DNA from 2 places in the Bacillus sp. KNSH39 genome. Region 1 is predicted to be linked to the other one. Evidence: riboswitches for the same ligand, from Rfam matches in the RefSeq annotation. Region 1 holds a riboswitch; the other holds the start of a gene.

What was found. Region 1 has a riboswitch for S-adenosylmethionine ahead of mtnK (S-methyl-5-thioribose kinase). Riboswitches for the same ligand answer to the same signal wherever they lie in the genome.
Region 2: linked by a shared signal. The riboswitch ahead of ACUL40_RS19250 (bifunctional O-acetylhomoserine aminocarboxypropyltransferase/cysteine synthase) and the one ahead of mtnK (S-methyl-5-thioribose kinase) in region 1 are both predicted to bind S-adenosylmethionine.

Annotation. Positions count from the first base shown of each region.
Region 1 is NZ_JBQXYO010000001.1:2,453,459-2,460,408, forward strand. Features, by position in the region: gene ACUL40_RS12335 (DUF1129 domain-containing protein) at 1-444, opposite strand, end outside; gene ACUL40_RS12340 (DUF1129 domain-containing protein) at 458-1,225, opposite strand; gene ACUL40_RS12345 (PadR family transcriptional regulator) at 1,225-1,557, opposite strand; gene ACUL40_RS12350 (3-hydroxybutyrate dehydrogenase) at 1,754-2,530, shown strand; gene ACUL40_RS12355 (YvrJ family protein) at 2,560-2,721, opposite strand; gene mtnA (S-methyl-5-thioribose-1-phosphate isomerase) at 2,789-3,850, opposite strand; gene mtnK (S-methyl-5-thioribose kinase) at 3,847-5,028, opposite strand; SAM riboswitch class I at 5,119-5,260, opposite strand; gene ACUL40_RS12370 (carbon-nitrogen family hydrolase) at 5,332-6,195, opposite strand; gene ACUL40_RS12375 (pyridoxal phosphate-dependent aminotransferase) at 6,210-6,950, shown strand, end outside.
Region 2 is NZ_JBQXYO010000001.1:3,756,015-3,771,987, forward strand. Features, by position in the region: gene ACUL40_RS19190 (potassium channel family protein) at 1-603, opposite strand, end outside; gene ACUL40_RS19195 (purine/pyrimidine permease) at 699-1,982, shown strand; gene ACUL40_RS19200 (Cof-type HAD-IIB family hydrolase) at 2,210-3,031, shown strand; gene ACUL40_RS19205 (DUF3817 domain-containing protein) at 3,241-3,534, shown strand; gene ACUL40_RS19210 (uracil-DNA glycosylase) at 3,576-4,253, opposite strand; gene ACUL40_RS19215 (ABC transporter permease subunit) at 4,273-5,265, opposite strand; gene ACUL40_RS19220 (ABC transporter ATP-binding protein) at 5,258-6,175, opposite strand; gene ACUL40_RS19225 (SGNH/GDSL hydrolase family protein) at 6,172-7,053, opposite strand; gene ACUL40_RS19230 (LacI family DNA-binding transcriptional regulator) at 7,064-8,041, opposite strand; gene ACUL40_RS19235 (YczE/YyaS/YitT family protein) at 8,139-8,765, shown strand; gene ACUL40_RS19240 (homoserine dehydrogenase) at 8,796-10,091, opposite strand; gene metA (homoserine O-acetyltransferase MetA) at 10,233-11,138, opposite strand; gene ACUL40_RS19250 (bifunctional O-acetylhomoserine aminocarboxypropyltransferase/cysteine synthase) at 11,122-12,420, opposite strand; SAM riboswitch class I at 12,513-12,617, opposite strand; gene ACUL40_RS19255 (chloride channel protein) at 12,939-14,168, shown strand; gene ACUL40_RS19260 (YjjG family noncanonical pyrimidine nucleotidase) at 14,214-14,909, opposite strand; gene ACUL40_RS19265 (transcriptional regulator YeiL) at 15,017-15,688, shown strand; gene ACUL40_RS19270 (FMN-dependent NADH-azoreductase) at 15,750-15,973, opposite strand, start outside.

The sequences.
Region 1 (6,950 bases):
TACTATTACATAAATAATTCCAAACTCTACTAATTTACTTTTAAAAGAAGACATTCTAAACGCAAAAACCGTTCCAATAATTGTAATAATTAAAACGATAGGATAACCAATTACCTGTACATTTGTTAACGTAAATTGTTGATTCGGATTTCCAAATAAAATATTGGTTAGTAACCAATACCCACCTATCCCAATAATCATTCCTAAAACACTCTTTATACTTCCGCCTTTATCCTTCTCCATCTCTTTCGCTAATTCTTCCGCATACTCTTTTGGCGAATCACCAAATATATTACTTACCGTTTTTCCTTCTTTCTCACCTTCAATTAAATGAAGTTCTGCATCTTCTAAAAAAGCGTCAACATCTTCCTCTTTAATTCCTTTTGTTATTAAATATACTTTCGTATCGATTAAGAACTTTTCTCCTTCTTTAGAAATCTGCATTATAGCCCCTCCCTTATTTAACCATTTCTCTTCTATTCGCCTTCATCATAATTTCAACAAAAATTAAAATAAATAAACTTCCGTATAAACATATAATTTGAAATAACATTGGAACAAGGTCTTCCGTTGTAAATGTTTTAAACACTAACATAATTGAAAGTGGAATGATTAAATATAAGTTTTTAAACCATCCTTCAAAATATATATTTATAGCTACTGTGATGATAAAAATCCCACCAGCCACTATATAACTTTGCACTTCAGTGAATGTGAGCATTTTTGTCGGATATATCACGTCTAATATCGTAACAGCTCCTAATAAAAACATTGGAGCGATCATAACTAAAGACCACATAGAAAACCATGTTTTTGTAAAACTTGTTACGAAGGCCATTTTGCGAAGTAGAAAATTAGGACCTATAACAACTAAAATCAATGAAAAACTATAACCGATACACTGAATAAGTGAAATCTGTAACATTCCATGATTTACTATTAAGATAGAAGCAATAATCCAAAACGATACGATATTCATTACTGTAAAACCAATTTGCTTCCACGTTTCCTGTCTATCTCTTTCCATTACTTTGACAAGTTCATTTGCATATTCTTTCGGTGAGCTTCCGAAAATATCTTCTACGCTTTTCCCATCACTCTCACCCTCAATTAAATGGAGTTCCGCATCTTCTATAAAATTTTCAATATCGCTTTCTTTCACACTCTTTGCCGTCAAAAATAATCTCATATCTAACAAAAACTTTCGCGCTTCACTTGATAGCATTATTTTCTCCTTCCCTTCCCTTCAAGTAGACGTTCTACACTACTTTGCATCGTTTCCCAGCGATCCATAAATTCATCAAGTGCTTCCTCGCCTTTTTCTGTTAATGTATAATATTTTCTCTTTGGACCAGATGGAGATTCCTTCATTACGCTTGTTATTAGTCCTTCTTTTTGCATTCGTATTAATAACGGATAAATACTTCCCTCACTCGCCATTGTAAAACCATACTTCGCTAGCTTTTCACTCATTTCATAACCGTATATTTCGCCTTCAGAAATAATAGCAAGTAAGCATCCTTCTAAAATCCCTTTCAGCATTTGACTTGTCGACATAATTCAAATCCTCCTACTATCTTGCTTTACAAGATAGATAAGCGTAAGTATCTTGCTTTACAAAATAGTATAGCAAAGACTATTTTGCAAAACAAGATAGCTAACGATATTTTTTCCAAATGTTTGCAGGAATTTCATTATAGCTTCTCTAAATAGAGCACTATGAAAACTTTATTATGAAGGGATGTTTTTCATCATGGTTACAAATCGAGTTGTCTTTTTAACAGGTGCTGCAAGTGGCATTGGTTATGAAATGGGAAAGGCTTTTGCAAAAGAAGGTGCAAAAGTTGTGATTACCGATCGGCTTGAAGAACGTGCAAAAGAAGCTGCTGAACAATTACAAAATGAAGGTTTTCAAGCTATCGGTTTAAAATGTGACGTTACATCTGAAGAGGAAATTACAGCAGCAATTTCTCAAACAGTTGATCATTTCGGTTCATTACATATATTAATTAACAACGCAGGAATGCAACACGTTTCAACCATTGAAGACTTTCCAACTGAAAAGTTCGAGCTACTAATTCAAATTATGCAAATTGCTCCGTTTATTGCAATTAAGCATGCCTTTCCGATTATGAAACAACAAAAATATGGTCGTATTATTAATGTCGCTTCTATTAACGGCCTTGTCGGGTTTGCTGGAAAAGCTGCCTACAATAGTGCAAAACATGGCGTAATTGGATTAACAAAAGTTGCCGCTTTAGAAGGTGCTACGCATGGTATTACTGTTAATGCCCTTTGCCCTGGTTATGTTGATACCCCCCTTGTACGTAATCAACTACAAGACTTAGCTACTACACGAAATGTACCACTTGAAAATGTTTTAGAAGATGTTATTTATCCACTCGTTCCACAAAAGCGCTTATTACAAGTACAAGAAATTGCAGATTATGCGATGTTTTTAGCGAGTGAAAAAGCTAAAGGTATAACTGGTCAAGCTGTCGTTATCGATGGTGGTTATACCGCTCAATAAAAATAAAGTTTGCTCTAGAAGAGCAAACTTTATTTTTTATCCCGAGGATCTTCGTACTTTATTAATTGCCGCGGGAGCTTCTCAATTGCAACAATTACCCCCTCTAATTTACTTTCAATACGGTGGAGTAAATATAATGTTACAACAATCGGAAACCCTACATTACCTATCATCTTGATCCACTCTTCCACCCTCTTCCCCTCCTTTCATTATATAAGTAAGAGAAAACACTGCATTTAGGCATAAAAAAACAAGCTATTATGTATTAGCTTGTTTTTCAAATAATGATGCAATTTCTCGTTTATAGTCCCCGCGTATAATACCTTTCTCAGTAATAATTCCTGTAATTAATTCATTCGGCGTTATGTCAAATGCTGGATTATAAACATCCGTTCCAATTGGTGCTACTTGTTTTCCAAAGATTTTCGTAACTTCTGTTTCATCTCTTTCTTCAATAATAATTTCGGCTCCAGTTTCTTTCGTAACATCAAATGTTGACAGTGGCGCAGCAACGTAAAATGGGATATTAAAGTACTTTGCTAAAATAGCTAAATTCATTGTCCCTATTTTATTGGCTGTATCTCCATTTGCGACAATTCGATCCGCCCCCACAATAATTGCGTTTATTTCTTTCGTTTGAATAGCATGAGCTGCAGTATTATCTGTTATAAGGGTCACATCAATATTTGCTTGCTTCAATTCCCACGTCGTTAAGCGACCACCTTGTAAAACTGGTCTCGTTTCACACGCATATGCATGTAAACGCACACCTTTCTCTTTTCCAATATAAAAGGGAGCTAATGCAGTTCCATATCTGGCAGTTGCGATACTTCCAGCGTTACAGATTGTTAAAATATTATCGCCATCTTTAAAACATGTTAACGCATATTCCCCAATATTTCGACACACCTCTTCATCTTCCTGTTGAATGCGAAGCGCTTCTTCTTCTAATATTTTTTGCGCTTCTTTTATTGTAGTAATCTCTCGAATAGATTCTCTCATACGATCAATTGCCCAAAATAAATTTACTGCCGTTGGGCGTGATGTCCCTAAATAGTTACAGTCTCTATTAAACTTCTTTTGAAATTCTTCGATATGTAAAGTATTATATTTTTTCGCTGCAAGCGCCAAGCCAAATGCAGCTACAATTCCAATTGCAGGCGCTCCGCGTACTTCTAACATTATGATACTTTTCCAAACCTCTTCAATAGTCGTTAATGTTTTGTATTCTGTGCTATGTGGCAATTTCGTTTGATTTAATACCGCAATTGCATCCCCTTTCCAACTTACAGATCTCGGAACCGTAACGATTGTACTCATGCTTTTACACCCCTTGAAACTGTCTGTTGAAATAATGTTCGAAACAGTTGAATATCAGCACTTTTAGATTCATATTTTATTAGTTCTTTTCCTAAGGATAGCGCTTGTTTCTTAGCTTGAATTCTTGTTTCTTTATTTTCTATTTCATCTAAATCTGCTACATGAGCTAAACCAATTGTTCTACGAATTAGTTCACATCCGGCAAATCCAACAGCATCAGTAAAGATATTTTGCAAAATAATTGGTAACCATTGTTTTTCTTTCGTATATGCTTCTACACCTTCTCCAATCCATAACTTTGTAAAAGTCTCTACAAAATAACTCCACGTCTTTTCTATATGGAAAAATAGTACACTTCTCTTTTCTTCTTCTCTAGATAACGCATTTAATAATAGATTTGCAATAAATTGACCTATGTCAAACCCAAATGGGCCATATGTCGCAAATTCTGGATCAATCACTTTCGTTTCAGAAGGTGACGAAAAAATACTACCAGTATGTAAATCACCATGAATAAGAGTTTCTTTTCTTGTTAAGAACTTATATTTATATTGTGCTACTTTTAGTTTTAAAGTTTTATCACTCCAAAGTTCATCAACCACGAGCTGTAAATCTGGCTCATAATCATTTGTATCATAATGCCCAAACGGATCTGTAAACACTAAATCCTCTGTAATTTTACAAAGGTCCGGATTTACAAAGGTACCTTCTAGTACCCTTTTCTCTTTTGACTGTAAACCAAAATCTGAAGTGTAAAATAAAACATGTGCTAGAAAACGACCAATATGCTGGGATAAAAGCGGATATTCTTCTCCGTCTATTAATCCTTTTCTTGTAATTGTTAGTCTTGATAAGTCTTCTATTACCGTTATCGCTAACTCTTCGTCATGACTGTACACTACTGGAACATAATCCGGTACATACTGCGCAAAAATTTGTAATGCCTTGCTTTCAATCGTTGCTCTTTTTATAGACAATGGCCAGCTTTCACCAACTACTTTCGCATAAGGCAGTGCTTGTTTTATTATAATGGATTTCTCTCCATCATCTAATTTGAACACGTAATTTAAGTTTCCATCTCCAATTTCATGACAAATGACATTTGCCTTCTCTTCAAAATAGCCATGATCTTTCGCATATTGTACAGCTGTTATTTCTGTTAATGAATAATATCCCATCTTCTTCTCCCCCTTTTTAAATTCAGAGGTTTTTCTAACATAGAAAAACCTCTTTCCACTAAGAAAGAGGTTTGAAGTTTATCTTCTCCCCTCTTATCTGCCAGAAAGTTTTACTTTCTGCTGGAATTAGCACCGTGCCTTTTGGCGTAATAAACGCCCCATTTCACAATGGTATTACGGTCGGTTGCTGGGCTTCATCGGGCCAAATCCCTCCACCTGCTCTTGATAAGAGTTGTATAATTTTTTGAATTTTTAACTTTATGTTGAAGACTATACCAAGAATAAAAATCACTTGTCAACATTTTATTTGTATAATTCTGGACGGCGATCCGCAAAAACTGGAATTCCTTTACGTACTTCTTTAATTTTCTCGAATTCAAGCTCTCCAAATAAAATTGATTCCTCTTCATTCGCCTCTACTACAACTTCACCCCAAGGATCCACAATTAAAGAATGACCTGCAAACACATTATTCGGATCCTTCCCTGCTCTATTACACGCAACAACATAACACTGATTTTCAACTGCTCTTGCTTGCAATAGCAAACGCCAATGTGCTAAACGAACTAATGGCCATTCAGCTACAACAAATAATACTTTTGCCCCTTTAGCAGTATGAACACGCATCCACTCTGGAAAACGAATATCATAACAAATTGTTCCAGCGCATTCAACATCATCTAGCTTAAATTCGCCCGTACCATTACCAGCTATTAAATATTTATGTTCATCCATAAGCTGAAATAAATGTACTTTACTATATTCGTTGACTAACTGTCCTTCATTATTTACAACATACATCGTATTTGTAACGCCTTGCTCTGTTTGCTTTGCTATGGACCCACCAACAATATGTACATCATATCGCTTCGCCCATTCTATTAACTTTTCTTTCGTTTCCACTCCATCCCTATCTGCAATTTCAGAAAGTCTCGTTAAATCATATCCTGTTGTCCATAGTTCTGGTAAGACGATAACATCTGGCCTTTCCTTCATAGCTTCACTTATTTTATTTTTAGCATTCTCAATATTTTTTTCTACATCTCCAAAAACAATATCCATTTGAATACATGCGACTTTCATTTTTTCAGCCCCATTCTTATTTTTCTCTTTACAAAATACTGGAAAGATTATATCATTTGTCACTAGAATTGTAACAACTTTCAAAAGAGGTGGAAAGTATGAAATTATTTCAACCTTCTGAGATAGTAACATCATTGCCAACACAATTTTTCGCTTCACTTGTTGCAAAAGTTAACAAAGTCGTTGCAGCTGGTCACGATGTTATTAATCTAGGTCAAGGTAATCCAGATCAACCAACACCGCAGCATATCGTAAAAGCTTTACAAGATGCTGCCGAAAAGACCATTCATCATAAATATCCGCCATTTCGCGGACATGAAAGCTTAAAGGAAGCCGTGGCTACATTCTATAAACGTGAATATGGCGTCGAATTAAACCCAAAAACTGAAGTTGCTATTTTGTTTGGTGGGAAGGCTGGACTAGTAGAATTACCGATTTGTTTTACAAATCCTGGTGATACGATTCTCGTTCCGGATCCAGGTTATCCAGATTATTTATCCGGGGTTGCTTTAGCAAAAGCACAATTTGAAAGAATGCCACTTATTGCAGAAAATAACTTTTTACCAGATTATGCGAACATTGATGACTCTATTGCAGAGCGTGCAAAATTAATGTTTTTAAACTATCCAAATAATCCTACCGGTGCTACTGCATCAAAAGATTTTTTTGATGCAACCATTCACTTTGCTAATAAACATAATATATTAGTTGTTCACGATTTTGCTTATGGCGCTATCGGATTTGATGGTCAAAAACCTGTTAGTTTCTTGCAAGCAGATGGTGCGAAAAATATAGGAATTGAAATTTACACATTATCAAAAACTTTCAATATGGCTGGC
Region 2 (15,973 bases), 1.3 Mb from region 1:
TCTCGCCACAATTTTAATCGTATCGTTTAACCCTCTTGCTGTTAATGTAATAAATACATTTTCGGCATCATTTGCAACAATAGCAACTAAACCAGCTGCTTTTAAAATTCCGGCATTATGTAATACTTGATCTTCCGTTGCATCTCCATGTACAAATAAAAGCTTTTCCTGCTCCAATATACTTTCATCTTTATCAACAACGACAAATGGAATATTCTTTTCTTGCAATTCATGTACAACTTGAAGCCCCACTCTACCGCAACCACATACTATAATATGATTTTTCAACTGCGCTATTTGTTTATCCATCTTCTTCCTCCGTACTGCATGAAATAAATTCCCTTCAATAATCATAGCTGCCACTACCCCAATTGCATACGTAACAATACCTACGCCAACAGGAATAATAAGAAGCGCAAATACTTTCCCCGCTTGCGTTACAGGAACAGCATCTCCGTATCCAACAGTCAATACAGTAATCATTGTCATCCAAAATGCTTGAAACAAACTAATCTCTTCAATCGTCATAAATCCTATCGTTCCTAGAATTACAACAAAAGTCATACATATAACTGCTATCCATAATTGCTTACGTGCATTCATACCGTGTTTCAACTCTTTTCTCTATCTACAATCTTTGCCAGTGGAAATAAAATACGTATATACTAGATACGGAATCTATGAAAGAGGTTGATATAATGAAGACATTTCTTTCCGCCTTACAATGGGCACTATTTATTTTAGCTGGAAGCCTTATTGTACCAATTAGTGTCGCAACTAGTTATGGTCTTGATGGCGCTGAAGCTATCGCATTCGTACAAAGAACGTTATTTGTTCTAGGCTTTGCTGGTCTCTTGCAAGCTATATTTGGGCATAAACTTCCTATTCAAGAAGGTCCTGCTGGCCTTTGGTGGGGAATTTTCTCCCTTTACGCAAGTTTAGGCGTCGTATTATTTGGATCAAGCAATGAGACACTTAAAGTTCTTCAATATGCTTTCTTATTAAGCGGTATTATTTGTATTATTCTTAGCGTTTTTGGACTTATTGATAAACTCGTTCGCTATTTTACACCGACAGTCATTGGAACGTATTTATTTCTTCTTGTCGCGCAGCTTAGTGGCTCCTTCTTAAAGGGAATGTTTGGCCTTGATGGAAAACATACAGAAGTACAACCTAACGTATTTATTCTTTCACTCATTGTTATTTTACTATCCTTTTTCATCATGAAGCTACCTATTATTGGACAATATTCCGTTCTTTTCAGTATCGTATGCGGCTGGATATTATTCGCATGTTTCGGATTATCTAATCCAATAACACCAGTGACAGACATAATCCGTTTTCCATCCTTATTTGTTTTCGGAATGCCTCGTGTTGAATGGAACATGGTAATTACGGTCATTTTCGTTACACTCTTACTTCTAACAAATATGTTAGCAAGTATTCGCGTTGTACAAAAGGTTGTCTCTAAATATGAAGAAAACGCTGCATCAGATCGTTTTAAACAAGCTGGCATTATAACAGGAATCAACCAATTGCTAGGCGGCCTATTTTCAGCTATTGGGCCTGTCGCTATTTCTGGATCAGCAGGTTTTATTGCAACGACTAATATTTATAAACGTCTCCCGTTTATATTAGGGTCAAGCTTTATTATTGTTGTTAGTATATTTCCAAAGATTACTTCATTCTTTGCAGCAATCCCTGTTGCAGTTGGTTATGCCGCTATTTATCCTGTATTCGCAAGCATGATTGGTCTCGCCTTTCGAGAATACGAAACTGTCCAGGATAAAGAACGATTATTTAAAGTAGCCGGTCTTTCAATCTTTACAGGAGTCGGAGTTATGTTTGTTCCAGCAGGAGCATATTCCACACTTCCACCATTTCTAGCATCGTTTTTAAGTAATGGTCTCGTTCTTGGATCTGTAATGGCAATCTTGCTAGAAATACTATTTTCTCGTTCCGCTGCAAAACAAATATCGTAAATTGGAAAACTTCCATTATTGCACTCTACCTTTAGAGTTGTTACGATAAAATCAAACTTTAATCATTGGGGTTTTATTCTTCCCCAATGATTATTAACCAATATTATGAGCAACAACTCATAATAATTTATCTACTTCTTTTCAAAGAGGTTTGATGTCTTACTATTATTCCTCAACATCTTCATGAACATGTATTTTGATTTCAATTAAAGAAAGGAATTTTCTATATGACTTATAAAATGATTGTTTTAGATTTAGATGATACTTTATTACGTGATGACCATACTATTTCACCTCGTACGAAAGAAGCGTTAATGACTGCACAAGAGCAAGGGGTAAAGGTTGTACTTGCTTCTGGACGTCCAACGTTTGGTATGCGCAATGTAGCCAAAGAACTTCGCTTAGAAGAATACGGCAGTTTCATTCTATCTTTTAATGGCGCAAAAATTATTAACTGTAAAACAAACGAAGAAATCTTTAGTAGTACACTATCTCCTGAAATCGTTCACAACCTATTTGAAATTAGTAAAACTGAAGATGTATGGATTCATACTTATATGGGCGATGATATCGTAACGGAAGAAAATAATCCTTATACTGAAATTGAGGGCGATATTACTGGTATGCCAATTGTTGTAGTAGATGACTTTAAAGCCGCAGTTAAAGAGCCTGTAGTAAAAGTATTAATGAATAAAGAAGCTGAACGCCTTGTTGAAGTTGAAAAGAAACTTCAACAACAACTAGAAGGCCAATTAAGCGTGATGCGTTCGAAACCATTCTTCTTAGAATTTACAGAAGCCGGTGTTACAAAAGGAACGAGCTTAAACAAACTGATTCAAAAGCTTGGCATTAAGCGTGAAGAAGTTATCGCAATGGGCGATAGCTATAACGACCAAGCAATGATTGAATTTGCTGGTCTTGGCGTTGCAATGGGCAATGCACCTGATGATATTAAAGAAATTGCGAACTACGTAACAGATACAAATATGAACGATGGTGTTGCAAAAGTTGTAGAGAAATTCGTTTTAAAAACGGATGTACTTGTTTAATATTTTCATTCACAAAACCTATTTGAAGTCAAATACTTCAAATAGGTTTTTATTTAAATTCTCATGCTTTTGTGACTATATTTTGAACTTTGCACTATTCTCGTAGTGTAAACTTTCTTTTTGTATATAATGAAACAAAATAGACTATTTTATTTTGAAAAAGAATACAAATTTACTATATACAAGCATACGTTAAAGGAGGCTACTTTATGTTATCTACACCAATCGGACGATTAAGAGCAATTGGACTAGTTGAGGGTATTTCTTTCCTATTACTATTATTTGTAGCAATGCCATTGAAATATTTTGCAGGATTTGCAACAGCTGTTAAAATTACAGGCATGGCTCATGGTGTTCTATTTATTCTATTCATCTTTGCAGTAATTCAAGTAACAATCGTACACCGTAAATCAATTTTATGGGCACTTGGAGCATTCGTTTCATCAGTTATCCCATTTGGTACTTTTGTACTAGATGCAAAATTAAAGAACGAGCAACACTGATAATAAAAAGGTAGTTAACAACTGTTAACTACCTTTTCTATTTATAAATTTGGAATTTCCCAATCAATTTCTCTTTCGCCCATATTAGCTAAAATTGTATTTATTTTAGAATATGGCTTACTACCAAAGAAACCACGTCTTGCCGATAATGGGCTTGGATGTACAGATTCGATAATATGATGATTCGGATTCGTAATTAATTTCTTCTTCGCCTGCGCATGGCGCCCCCACAATATGAAAATAACTGGCTTTTCACGTTCGTTCAACAGTTCAATTACACGATCTGTGAAGTGCTCCCATCCTTTTCCCTTATGAGAATTTGCTTCGCCTTGACGAACTGTTAATACGGTATTTAGTAATAATACTCCTTGTTCCGCCCATTTTACTAAATAACCGTTATTCGGGATTTCATAACCATATTCATCTCGAAGTTCTTTATACATATTTAACAATGACGGTGGTGTTTTAACACCAGGTTGCACAGAAAAGCTTAAACCATGCGCTTGATTCGGTCCATGATATGGATCTTGCCCTAAAATGACAACCTTTGTATTTTCATAACTTGTATACTGAAGAGCGTTAAAAATATCTTCTACCTTCGGATAAACAACATGCGTGCTGTATTCTTCTGTCAAAAAACTGGATAGAGTAAGATAATACTCTTTCTCGAATTCTGGTGCCAATAGTGGCTCCCAATCATTCTTTAAAACATTTTCCATACTGTCACTTCCTGTCTAATTAATTCACCATATCCTGTCTTGTAAATACTACGAACGAAATAACAAGAGAAATAACTGCCCAAACAGTTAAATTCATCAAAGAAAACCCCATCGATAAACCTTGTAATGCAGGTAATTTTCCTGATAAATAATCCGTTAATGATAAATTCACACTAAAAATATATTTGGCGCCTTCCCAAGATGTTGCGAACGAGCTTAAAATACCGCCTGCAATTAATGCAGCTAGCATAACGCCCATACCAGCTGGTGTATTACGAATTAAAACAGAGACCATAAATGATATAGTTCCGACAACGATAGCAACAAACCAGGCTAGTCCATACGCCATTAAGATGTATTGCCACTGCGGAATAAGATGTACAAAGTTCGTATTTAACGTTTCCTTATCAATGACGAATCCTGTTAAAACAGGTAAATTCCATCCCGAGTACCCAAATACAAGCCCTGATAATATGTAAGCAAACAAACCTACAAGAAACAGTATGAGCGAAATGAAAAATAACATCGTCACGTATTTACTAAGGAGTATTTTCCAGCGCCGAATCGGCCGCGTAAGTAACATCTTCATCGTCCCATCACTTCGTTCTCCTGAAACGATATCAATGGCGACAATCATTACGAGAAGCGGAATAAATAATGTAATTCCTTGTTCAATAAATGCTCTGACAAAAGTCGGTGCACCCGGTGCCATCGGATTAATATTATGATCTAAATAATATTGTTGTTGCTCAACTCTTACCTTTAACCAATCACGCCATTCTTCTGGCAACCTAGAATTGTTCAACCGGTTCTGAGAATCAACAATTTGCTGTTGCAATGAAACCTTCCAATCAGTTGTACCGAGTCTTTTTTGTGTCGTTTCTATTTCACGATACTGCGCGTACACAAAAAGCGGGATCAAGATTGCTAAAATAAGCATGACAACAAAAATACGTTTCTTGCGGTAAATCTTTTCTGATTCATTTAAAACTAGATTCGCAAATTCACGCATGCTGCTCACCCCTTGTGAGTTCAATAAATAAATCTTCTAGCGTAAATACAAGCTCCTTAACGCTATGTACATCTATTTCATTTGCGACAAAGTGTTTATTCCAACTACTTATAGATGCAATATCCATGCGGCATAGTAATCGATCGCCTTCTACACTCACTTCCCTTACTTCTTCGGCCGCTTCTAGCATATCTTTCGCCTTAGAAATCGGTGTAACAATCCATTCTACATGATCACTTGCTGTTTTAATTAATTCTTCAACCTTGGCAACTGTTATCATCTTTCCTTTATGAATAATAGCAACGCGATCGCATATCATTTGCACTTCACTTAGCAAGTGACTTGAAATAAACACGCTCATATTTTCTTCTTTCACAAGCTTATGTATAAATTCCCTAAGTTCTCTAATCCCTGCTGGATCTAAACCATTCGTTGGCTCATCTAATATGAGCAATTTCGGATTCCCAAGGAGCGCCTGTGCAATTCCAAGGCGTTGTTTCATACCAAGTGAGTACGTTTTTACCTTGTCATGAATTCTTTCATCTAAATGAACCATTTCAGCAATTTCGATAATACGTTCATCTGATATATCACCTAACATACGAGCAAATTGCTTTAAATTTTCCCATCCCGTTAAATATGTATACAACTCTGGGTTTTCAACGATACTCCCAATTTGACGCATCGCTTCTCTGAAATTTCCCTTAATCGAATAACCACCGATAGAAATCGTACCTTCTGTCGCCTTAATCAATCCGACTAACATTCGAATGGTAGTCGTCTTTCCAGCACCATTTGGTCCTAAGAACCCGAACACTTCTCCTTGCTTTACATCAAAGGAAATATTCTCTACAAGAGTCTTCTTTCCAATTACCTTCTTCAAGTCTCGTACGGAAAGTATCGTCGTCATTTTACCCCTCCTTGTTCTAGTTTTAATTTACTTACAACATTTTGAACTAAACGTTCTGCCATATACGTATAACCTACTTCGTTCGGATGAAAATGATCAGAGTATAATAAATCTTTCCCGCGGTTTTGGAATAAATCAAATGTCGGTGTAATATACACATTTTTATCGTTTAGCGCTAATTTCTCTAAAGATGCATTCCAGTCCACAACAATGTTTGAAGACCCTTTTAAATCTTCTACATCTTCAAAAGGATTGTATAAACCAAGCCAAAAAATCGGACTATCTGTATTTAATTTACGAATTTCTTCTATAATTTTCTTTGCTTCATTTTGAAACGTCTCTGTGTCAGGACGATACGTCTCTAAATCTATTTTCCCAAGTGATTCCCAGCCTGGGAACAAATCATTTCCACCAATCGTTAACACAATTACATCTGCTTGCTTAATTGAATATTGAGCGCCATTACTTTCAATTTGTTTTAATAAATCGGGCATTTTTGCACCACTAACTGCTAAATTTGTTAATGCAATTTTTTGCTTATAATCTTTTTGTAAATCCTCTTTCATTCGCCCAACATAGCCAATTCCTTCTTTATCACCAACGCCACGCGTTAATGAATCACCTAAACTAACGATTTGTAACGTTCCCATTTTCTTTTTCTCTTTTGCCACTACATCGGTCTTTTTAATTAAATTTGAAGCTTTCGGATTTAATACATCATTTACACCTGAAACAAAGCCATATGCAAATAAACAGAAAGATGCAATTGTAATGAGTAGAATTACTTTTACTACTTTTGATCTCATATCAAAACCCCTTTTAGCCCTCATAGATTGTCCATAATTATACCAAACGAAATTTTGAAAAGCGATTTTCACACCTTCTCAATTATGTCGTTTCTCTATCTACTAACTCTGGTAATAACTCTATATGCTTCACATCTAATTTCTCTTCATTAATCTTTTCATATAATAATTCAAACGCTTTCACTCCAACGTTTTTACTAGAATGCGAAATCGTCGTTATACCCAATATATCTGCCACCTCTTGATCATCACACCCGATAATCGTAATATCCTCTGGAATACGAACTCCTTGTTTTTTTGCTTCTGTAACCATCCCCGCTGCAATATGGTTACAAGATACAAGGAACGCCGTCGGTTTTACTGACATATGAGCCCATTCTCTAATTACATTGCGTCCATCTTCCACTGTAAAACATCCCTCAAATTTCCAGGTCTCTAACGGTGTTACGATACTCTGTTGAAGCGAATCTTCGTACGCCTTCTTTCGTCTTTGGCTATTAACGCTATTACTTCTTCCAATACAATATCCAATACGTGTATGACCGGCATCTATTAAGCTTTTCATCCCACGTGAAAATACTTTGTAGTAATCGATATGGACACTTGAAATATACTTCGAATCTATTTCTTCACACATAACAATCGGACCGAATTTCGTATATTCTTCAAGCTTCTCCTTACTATTTGTCCGAGAACAAATAATAACCCCATCAAGCTTTTTCATTTTTAACATATTCAAAATTTCTAGTTCTCTTTCTTCGCTATAATTCGTCTGGCAAAGCATCATATTATAATTATTCTTTGCTGTCTCTTTTGATATCCCCTCGATAATAGCGCTATAATATTGATCATTTACGTGTGGCAATAAAACGCCAATTACATTCGTTTTTCCTTTCACTAAATGAATTGCATTCACGTTTTGCGTGTAATTTAATTCTTCTATAATCGCTAAAATTTCTTTTCGTTTCTGTTCATTTACGTACGGATGATTATTTAGTACACGTGAAACAGTTGAAACAGATACTCCAGCAAGTTCAGCAATCTTTCTTATATTTGTCATCTCATTTTCCCCTTCTCACAAAAATTCTTCCTTGACCTGGTAAGCTTTCCACAATATATCCTTTCCTAGCAAATACATTTAGAAAGGATATACAACTATGCTTCGATTCAAATTAGAATATATATTTTTCATTGGCGGTTTACTCATTCTTGCCATCGGTATTAATATGATGACGACAATTACTTCCTTTGGACTTAGCCCTTATGATTCCTTCTTTATTGCACTATATCAAAATTTTGGGATAAGTATTGGTTTTTGGATTTTCATGATTAACTTTGCCTTTACACTTATCGTACTCTTTTGGAATGGAAAACAAATTACAATCGGTACAATTGTAACGATGGTTCTTATTTCTCTTTTTGTTGATTGGATTGGTTCCATTACAACTATTATGGACGCTATCCGCTCTCTTCCAAAATATATAACACTTATTTGCGGAAATCTATTCGTTGGAGCTGGAATTGGTCTTTACGTCTCTACAAACCTTTGTGCAGCGCCTCAAGAAGCTTTCGTTTTAACGGTTGCCGAGAAGAAAAAATGGACGTTTAGAAGAACAGAGATTTCATTAGCCTTTTTATTTTTAACGTTAAGCTTTTTATTAGATGGACCTATCTATTTTGGAACAATCATCTTATCCTTTACAACAGGCTGGATTATCCAAGCATTTATTCAAGTTGGTACGCAGATTTTAAATAGAAAAGAGCCTATTAAGCAAGCTGCTTAATAGGCTCTTTCTGTTTTATGGTAAGAGATACTACTTAGCATCCCCTTCAATTCGATAGTTCGCTTTCAAACAATCTATTTCTTCATACCCTTGCAACGTATGTAGAATATAATCATAATCAGCAAGAGACGCACGATGCGTTACAATTACAATTTCAGCCTTTCCTTTCTCTTCAAGCGGCATTTGAATAATTTTCTCAAAGCTAACTCCGCGCTCAGAGAACAATGAAGTAATTTTTGCAAATACACCAATTTCGTCTTTTACATGCAGTCTTAAAAACTTTTTCACGACAATTTCGTCTGGCTCTTTTAATACTTTTTGATATTGTGGGACTACAGCACTATTTCCTGTTACCCCTAATCTAATATTTTGCATTACAGCAACTAAATCCGAAACAACAGCTGTCGCTGTCGGTAAACTTCCTGCGCCTGGTCCATAAAACATCGTTTCTCCAACTGCTTCACCGTACACATACACAGCGTTATATTCATTTTGTACTGCCGCAAGAGGATGTGTATTTGGAAGTAAAGTTGGTTCAACTGTAACCTCCAATTTTTCACCATCTCGTTTTGCAAGACCGATTAATTTAATTGTATAACCTAAGCTCTTACTGTATTCAATATCTTCCTCTGTGATAGAGGTAATCCCTTTTACTTTCACATCTCCAAGCTCTACATTTGTAGAGAAACCGAGGGTAGCTAAAATCGTCATTTTTCTTGCTGCATCTAAACCTTCTACATCTGATGTTGGATCTGCTTCTGCAAATCCAAGTTGTTGGGCTTCTTTTAACACGTCGTTATATGCTCTCCCTTCGTCTGACATTTTCGTCAAAATAAAATTTGTTGTTCCATTTACAATTCCCATTACTTTCGTAATAAGATCTGAAGAAAGTCCTTCTACGATACTGCGTAAAATTGGAATTCCCCCTGCCACACTCGCCTCATAGAATAAATCAGCCTTATTATCTTTTGCTGTCGCTAATAATTCAGCTCCATGTAATGCCATTAAGTCTTTATTTGCAGTTACAACATGCTTTCCGCTTTTTAAAGCTTGTAAAATATATGATTTTGCATCATCAATGCCACCCATCACTTCAATGACAACATCAATATTTGGATTATCTAAAATTTCATTTGCATCTTGTGTTAATAGAGTAGAAGGTACCTCTACCTCTCTCTCTTTCTCAATGTTTTGCACTAATACTTTCGTTACCTTCACTGGACAACCTACTTGGTGTATGAGTCGTTCTTGATGATCCGTAATAATACGAACCACACCACTGCCAACTGTCCCAAGACCTAATAACCCAACTTGAATTTCTTTCATAGTACTGTCCACCCCTCAAAAATTGTGTTTAGATGAAATTATATGAGTAAAAAATCTGAAAAACAATGTATTTTGAACATTCGGAAAAATAAAGGTTAATCTTTACAAGGAAAACGTTGCCACGTGTTACACAATCTTTCTTTACAATATATAAGGGGTTTCTTGATACACGTAATAATTCAACCAATTAGAAAACAATAAATTACCATGACTCCTCCACCTAACAAGCGGCTTTTCATCTGGATTATTATGTTTAAAATAGTTTTTTGGCACATCAATATTTAATCCCTTGTCACGATCTCGTTCGTATTCTTGTTTTAACGTCTCACAACTATATTCGCTATGTCCAAGAGCAAACACTTGCCTTCCTTCTGGCCCAATAACAAGGTGAACACCTGCTTCTTCAGAGTTTGCTAACAATGTTAATTCTTTCACTCCTCTAATATCATTCTCTCGTACTTCTGTATGACGAGAATGCGGAGCAAAAAACAATTCATCAAATCCTTGTAATAATTTCACATGTTGCTCGCAAACTTCATGTTCAAATACACCAAACATTTTTTCCTTAAGGGGATACTTTGGAACACCATAATGATAGTACAAGCCAGCCTGTGCCCCCCAGCAAATATGGAGCGTAGATGTTACATTCGTTTTTGAATACTCCATAATATGTTTAAGCTCTTCCCAATAATCTACCTCTTCAAAAGCAAGGGTCTCCACTGGCGCTCCTGTAATAATGAGCCCATCAAACTTTTCATTTTCAATATCACGAAACGTTTTATAAAAGCTTGTTAAATGTTCTTGCGTTACATTACGCGATAGATGTGATTCCATATGAAGCAAATGAACATCTAATTGTAACGGTGTGTTTCCAATTAAGCGAAGTAATTGCGCCTCTGTGTCTTGCTTCGTCGGCATTAAATTTAATATAGCAATTTTTAAAGCACGTATATCTTGTGTTTCTGCCCGCTCCTTCGTCATTACAAAAATATTTTCTTTTTGCAACACTTTGCGAGCCGGTAAATCTTTATCAATTATGATCGGCATGTGTTTTGCCTCCAACTAGAGCTGCTTCCAAATCTGCAATAATATCAGAAACATCTTCTATACCAACCGATAAACGAATTAAATCAGATGTAACACCCGCTAAACGCTGATCTTCAGCATTTAATTGTCTATGCGTCGTACTAGCAGGATGTATAACGCAAGTTCGTGCATCAGCTACGTGCGTTACAAGAGTTGCTAGTTTTACATTTGCGATAAATTCTTTTGCTGCTTCTAATCCGCCTTTAATACCGAAAGTTAAAACACCACTAGCACCTTTTTTCAAGTACTGTTGTGCTAATGAGTAATTTTCATTACTATCTAAGCCTGGATAATTCACCCATTCAATACGTTCATGATTAGCAAGCCACTTAGCAACTGCAAGAGCATTTTCACTATGACGTTCCATTCGTAAATGCAATGTTTCTAAGCCAATATTGCTAATATATGCATTGAATGGGCTCATACAATTTCCATAATCTCTTAATAGCTGAACACGTGCTTTCACAATATACGCTGCTGCACCAAAGTTTTGAACGTAACTTACACCGTGATAACTTGGATCTGGTTCAACAAGCTCAGGATACTTTCCATTTGTCCAATCAAAGTTTCCACCGTCAATTACAATACCGCCTAAAGAGCTCGCATGCCCATCGATATACTTCGTCGTAGAATGAACAATAATATTTGCCCCATGTTCAAATGCCTGGCATAAATAAGGAGTTGCTAATGTATTATCAACGATAAAAGGTACCTCTAATTCTTTAGCGGCAGCTGAAAATTCTTTAAAATTTAAAACATTCATCGCTGGATTTCCTAACGATTCTGCATAGATAAGTTTCGTCTTGTCATTAGCAAGCGCCGTGATTTCATCTGCCGTTAAATTTGGATTAAAGAACGTAACATCAATGCCAAGCTTACGTAAACTCACCCCAAATAAATTAAACGTTCCCCCGTAAACAGTTGAAGAGCAAAGTAAATGGTCTCCACTACTACAAATATTTAAAACTGCGAGCATAATAGCTGCTTGCCCAGAAGCCGTTGCAACAGCTCCTACACCGCCTTCTAAATCTGATAATTTCTGCTCAAATGCTGCTAGAGTAGGGTTTCCAATACGTGTATAAATATATCCTTCTGCCTCTAAGTTAAATAGAGCTGCTAAATCATCCGAAGTATCGTATTTATACGTTGTGCTTTGATAAAGTGGTAAAACACGTGGTTCACCATTCTTTGGCGTATAGCCACCTTGCACACAAATTGTTCCTTTTCCCCATGATTCTCCCATCTCTCATTCTCCTTTCTTTTATACAAAATAAAAAACTGCCCCTTTCCTGAAAACAAGAAAGGAGCAGTTTGAAAACACGCTCTAAAGGCTCTTTCTTATCTCTCAGGATTACTACCTGCAGGATTTGGCACAATTCCGTTATACGGCTGTTGCCAAGGTTTCATCGGGCCTGTCCCTCCACCTTTTCTTGATAAGACTATGCAATTACCGTTGATTTTATAGCAATAATTTCCTAATGTCAAACAGTTTTTCTGAATGTTCTAAAATAAATGTTAACAGTTTCATATAAAGCAACAAAAGAAATATATTCTAATCTATTTCAAAAAAGACCTTTAAAAACCTCAAATCAGTCTATAAAATTAAATAAGTAATTTAACCTATAAATTCAAATTCCCCAAAAGTTAGCCTATATGTTGAATAGGCCATCTTCTCAAAAAGATACTATATATATTCAATCCATTTTTCACTAGTATATTTCACTTTTTTCCCTACTAAGATTTACATAACGGAGGTATAACATGACAAATAAAAAAGATATGCATTACATACTTGCTCTATATGGCATTCTTCTAGGATCTATAGTAGGAGCTACAGTCTGGTTATTTTTAGTCACAATAAATATTGGAATCCACTTTATTTGGGGATACTTGCCTGAAGTTCTCTCTTTTCCCTCTTATTACACCCTTTGCGTAACAATAATTGGCGGGGTCCTTGTTGGTCTATCACAAAAACATTTCGGTACATACCCACGCCTTATGCCTGAAGTAATGGCTGAATATAAAAAAACTGGTCGAATCGAATATCGCTTTGTCCATCGGGCTACTTTAACAGCGATTATTGTTTTAATTTTCGGTGCTAGTCTTGGTCCAGAAGCCGCACTAGTTGGAATTATAGGCGGACTGTGCACATGGGTAGGGGATCGCTTTAAATTTGCCTTAAAGAGTATGAATGAGCTAACCGAGATCGGAATTGGCGCTACTTTAAGTGTCATTTTTAACGCACCATTATTCGGTTATTTAGCACCAAATGAAAATGAGGGGGAAGAAATTGCTGCTTTTTCTAAAGGAAAAAAGGCGATTGTATACTTAGCTACTACTTTCGCAGGTTTTTCTGTTTATTTACTACTGAGTAAACTTGATAATCGTGGATCCTTTATTGTTGATTTCGGGGAAGGTACACTTTCTTTCAATGAATGGATTGCATTTCTTCCACTTGCTAGTATCGGTGCTATAGTTGGTTTCTTTTATTTCAAGTTAGAATTCACATTAGAAAAGTTAATTCACCCTTTTAGAGAATACAAGCTGACACTCGGAATTATCGGTGGTATTTTATTAGGAATTGCGGGAACCTTTCTTCCGTACACATTATTTTCAGGGGAACATCAATTAAAAGAATTAGTTGTTGAATGGAGCCATTTATCTTTTTGGATACTACTTCTTTCAGGGATTTTAAAGTTGTGCATTACTGCCGTTTGTTTGAACACAGGGTGGCGAGGTGGACATATCTTCCCAATTATATTTTCTGGGTCAAGTATCGGATACGCTGTAGCATCTATTCTTCCTATAGATCCAGTAGCATCTGTTGCCATCGTAACAACAGCAATTTCAAGCTATGCGTTACGAAAGCCAATAGCTATAACATTACTATTACTTATGTTTTTCCCGCTTAATTTACTATTGCCCATGCTTGGTGCAGCTGCTATCGGGAATGCCTTTCCACTCCCAAAACATAACGAAAATAAAAATTAATAAAAATAGGCAGTGGGGACGAAAGCTCCACTGCCTATTTTTTTATTACACATGCTGCTTCAATAATGCTTCTAACTCCTCAAAATTATGCACTTCATATGTCGGTATAATCCCACTATCATTTAATTTCCTTTCTGGATTAAACCAACAAGTATCAATTCCCGCTACATATCCACCTTTAATATCAGCGCTTAATGAATCACCAATAATCAGCCCTTCTTCAGGTGCAAAGTTAGGAATCCGTTCAAAAACATAATCAAAATACTCTTTCATCGGTTTTTGAAAACCCGTATCTTCCGAAACAAAGACATCTTTAAATAATGAATGTAACCCTGCATTGCGCAAACGTTTATCTTGCGTCTTAGAAACACCATTTGTCACTATATACAATTCATACTCCCCTTGAATTTGATTTATAAATTCAAATGCACCTTGCATGAGTTGATTTCCTTCTTCTAAGTAGTTACGATAATTATTTTCGAATAATATTCCATTTACTTCTTCTCCATACTCTTTAAACAACAGAGAGAATCGTGTATTTACAACTTCATTGCGTGATAGTTCACCTTTTTCAAAAGCATCCCAAAGACCTTTATTTATTTTTTTATAACGAGCCTCTATCTCGTCTGTTAAAGGGATTCCCTTCTCTTCAAAAAGTACCCGTAAAGCCACTTTTTCAGCCTTTTGGAAGTCTAGTAATGTATCATCTACATCAAATAACAATGTTTTATATTTTTTCATAAATTCATCACACTCTCTTTTCTACAAAAACAAATTTACATAAATCGTATCATTCCTTCTTGTAAAGATAATAGGAGATATCTCATACTATACATAGGGGTGAAAATATGAAAATCAGCAAAAATGAGGAAGAAATTTATCAATACATGCGAATCCATCAATTCCATACCCTATTTTCATTTCATGTCTTGCCATATGTAGAGCTGCATTCTTTTCAAACGAAAGAGATGATATGTAGTGAAGGAAATGCTCTCCCTTATCTCTATTACTTAATTTCTGGGAGAGCCAAAATATATATGAGTCATAAAAACGGGAAGGTTTCATTAATTAATTTTATTCAAGCACCATCTTTTATCGGGGAATTAGGATTAATAGGGGTAGAAAATATTACTAAGTCCGTTGAAGTACTAGAAGATTGTGTGTGTTTGGCACTTCCTCTTAAAGATTGTCAGCAACTTTTATTACAAGATGCAACGTTTTTACAGCACTTATGTAAATTTATTGGAGAAAAGACAATTACTCGCACTGAAAATTACGCAAAAAACTATAGTTATCCTTTTGAAAATCGATTAGCTGCTTTTATTTTATTAACAGAGCAAAATAATTGTTATATAGAAAAGCATACCGAGGCCTCGGAATATTTAAATGTCAGCTACCGTCATCTTTTATATGTATTAAATCAGTTTTGCCAACAAAATTATTTAAGAAAAGAAGGCCGAACATATTATATACAAGATCGAAATACATTAGAAAAGCTTGCTGATGAACTAAAAATATAAAAAAACAGCATTAACATATAAACGTTAATGCTGTTTTTTCGAGTGACGAGTATCATTTTAATTAAAATTTACTTGCTACTTTAGCTGCTTCTTCAAGACCTGCAGCGATGATTTCTTCTGCTTTATCTGGGAATTGGTTATGCCCTTCAATAACTACTGTTTCCATGTTTGTTGCGCCGAAGAAGCCCATCATACTTGCTACATATTTAACAGCCATTTCTACCTCAGCTGCTGGCCCTTCTGAATATACGCCGCCTCGTGCATTTAATAATGCAATCTTCTTAT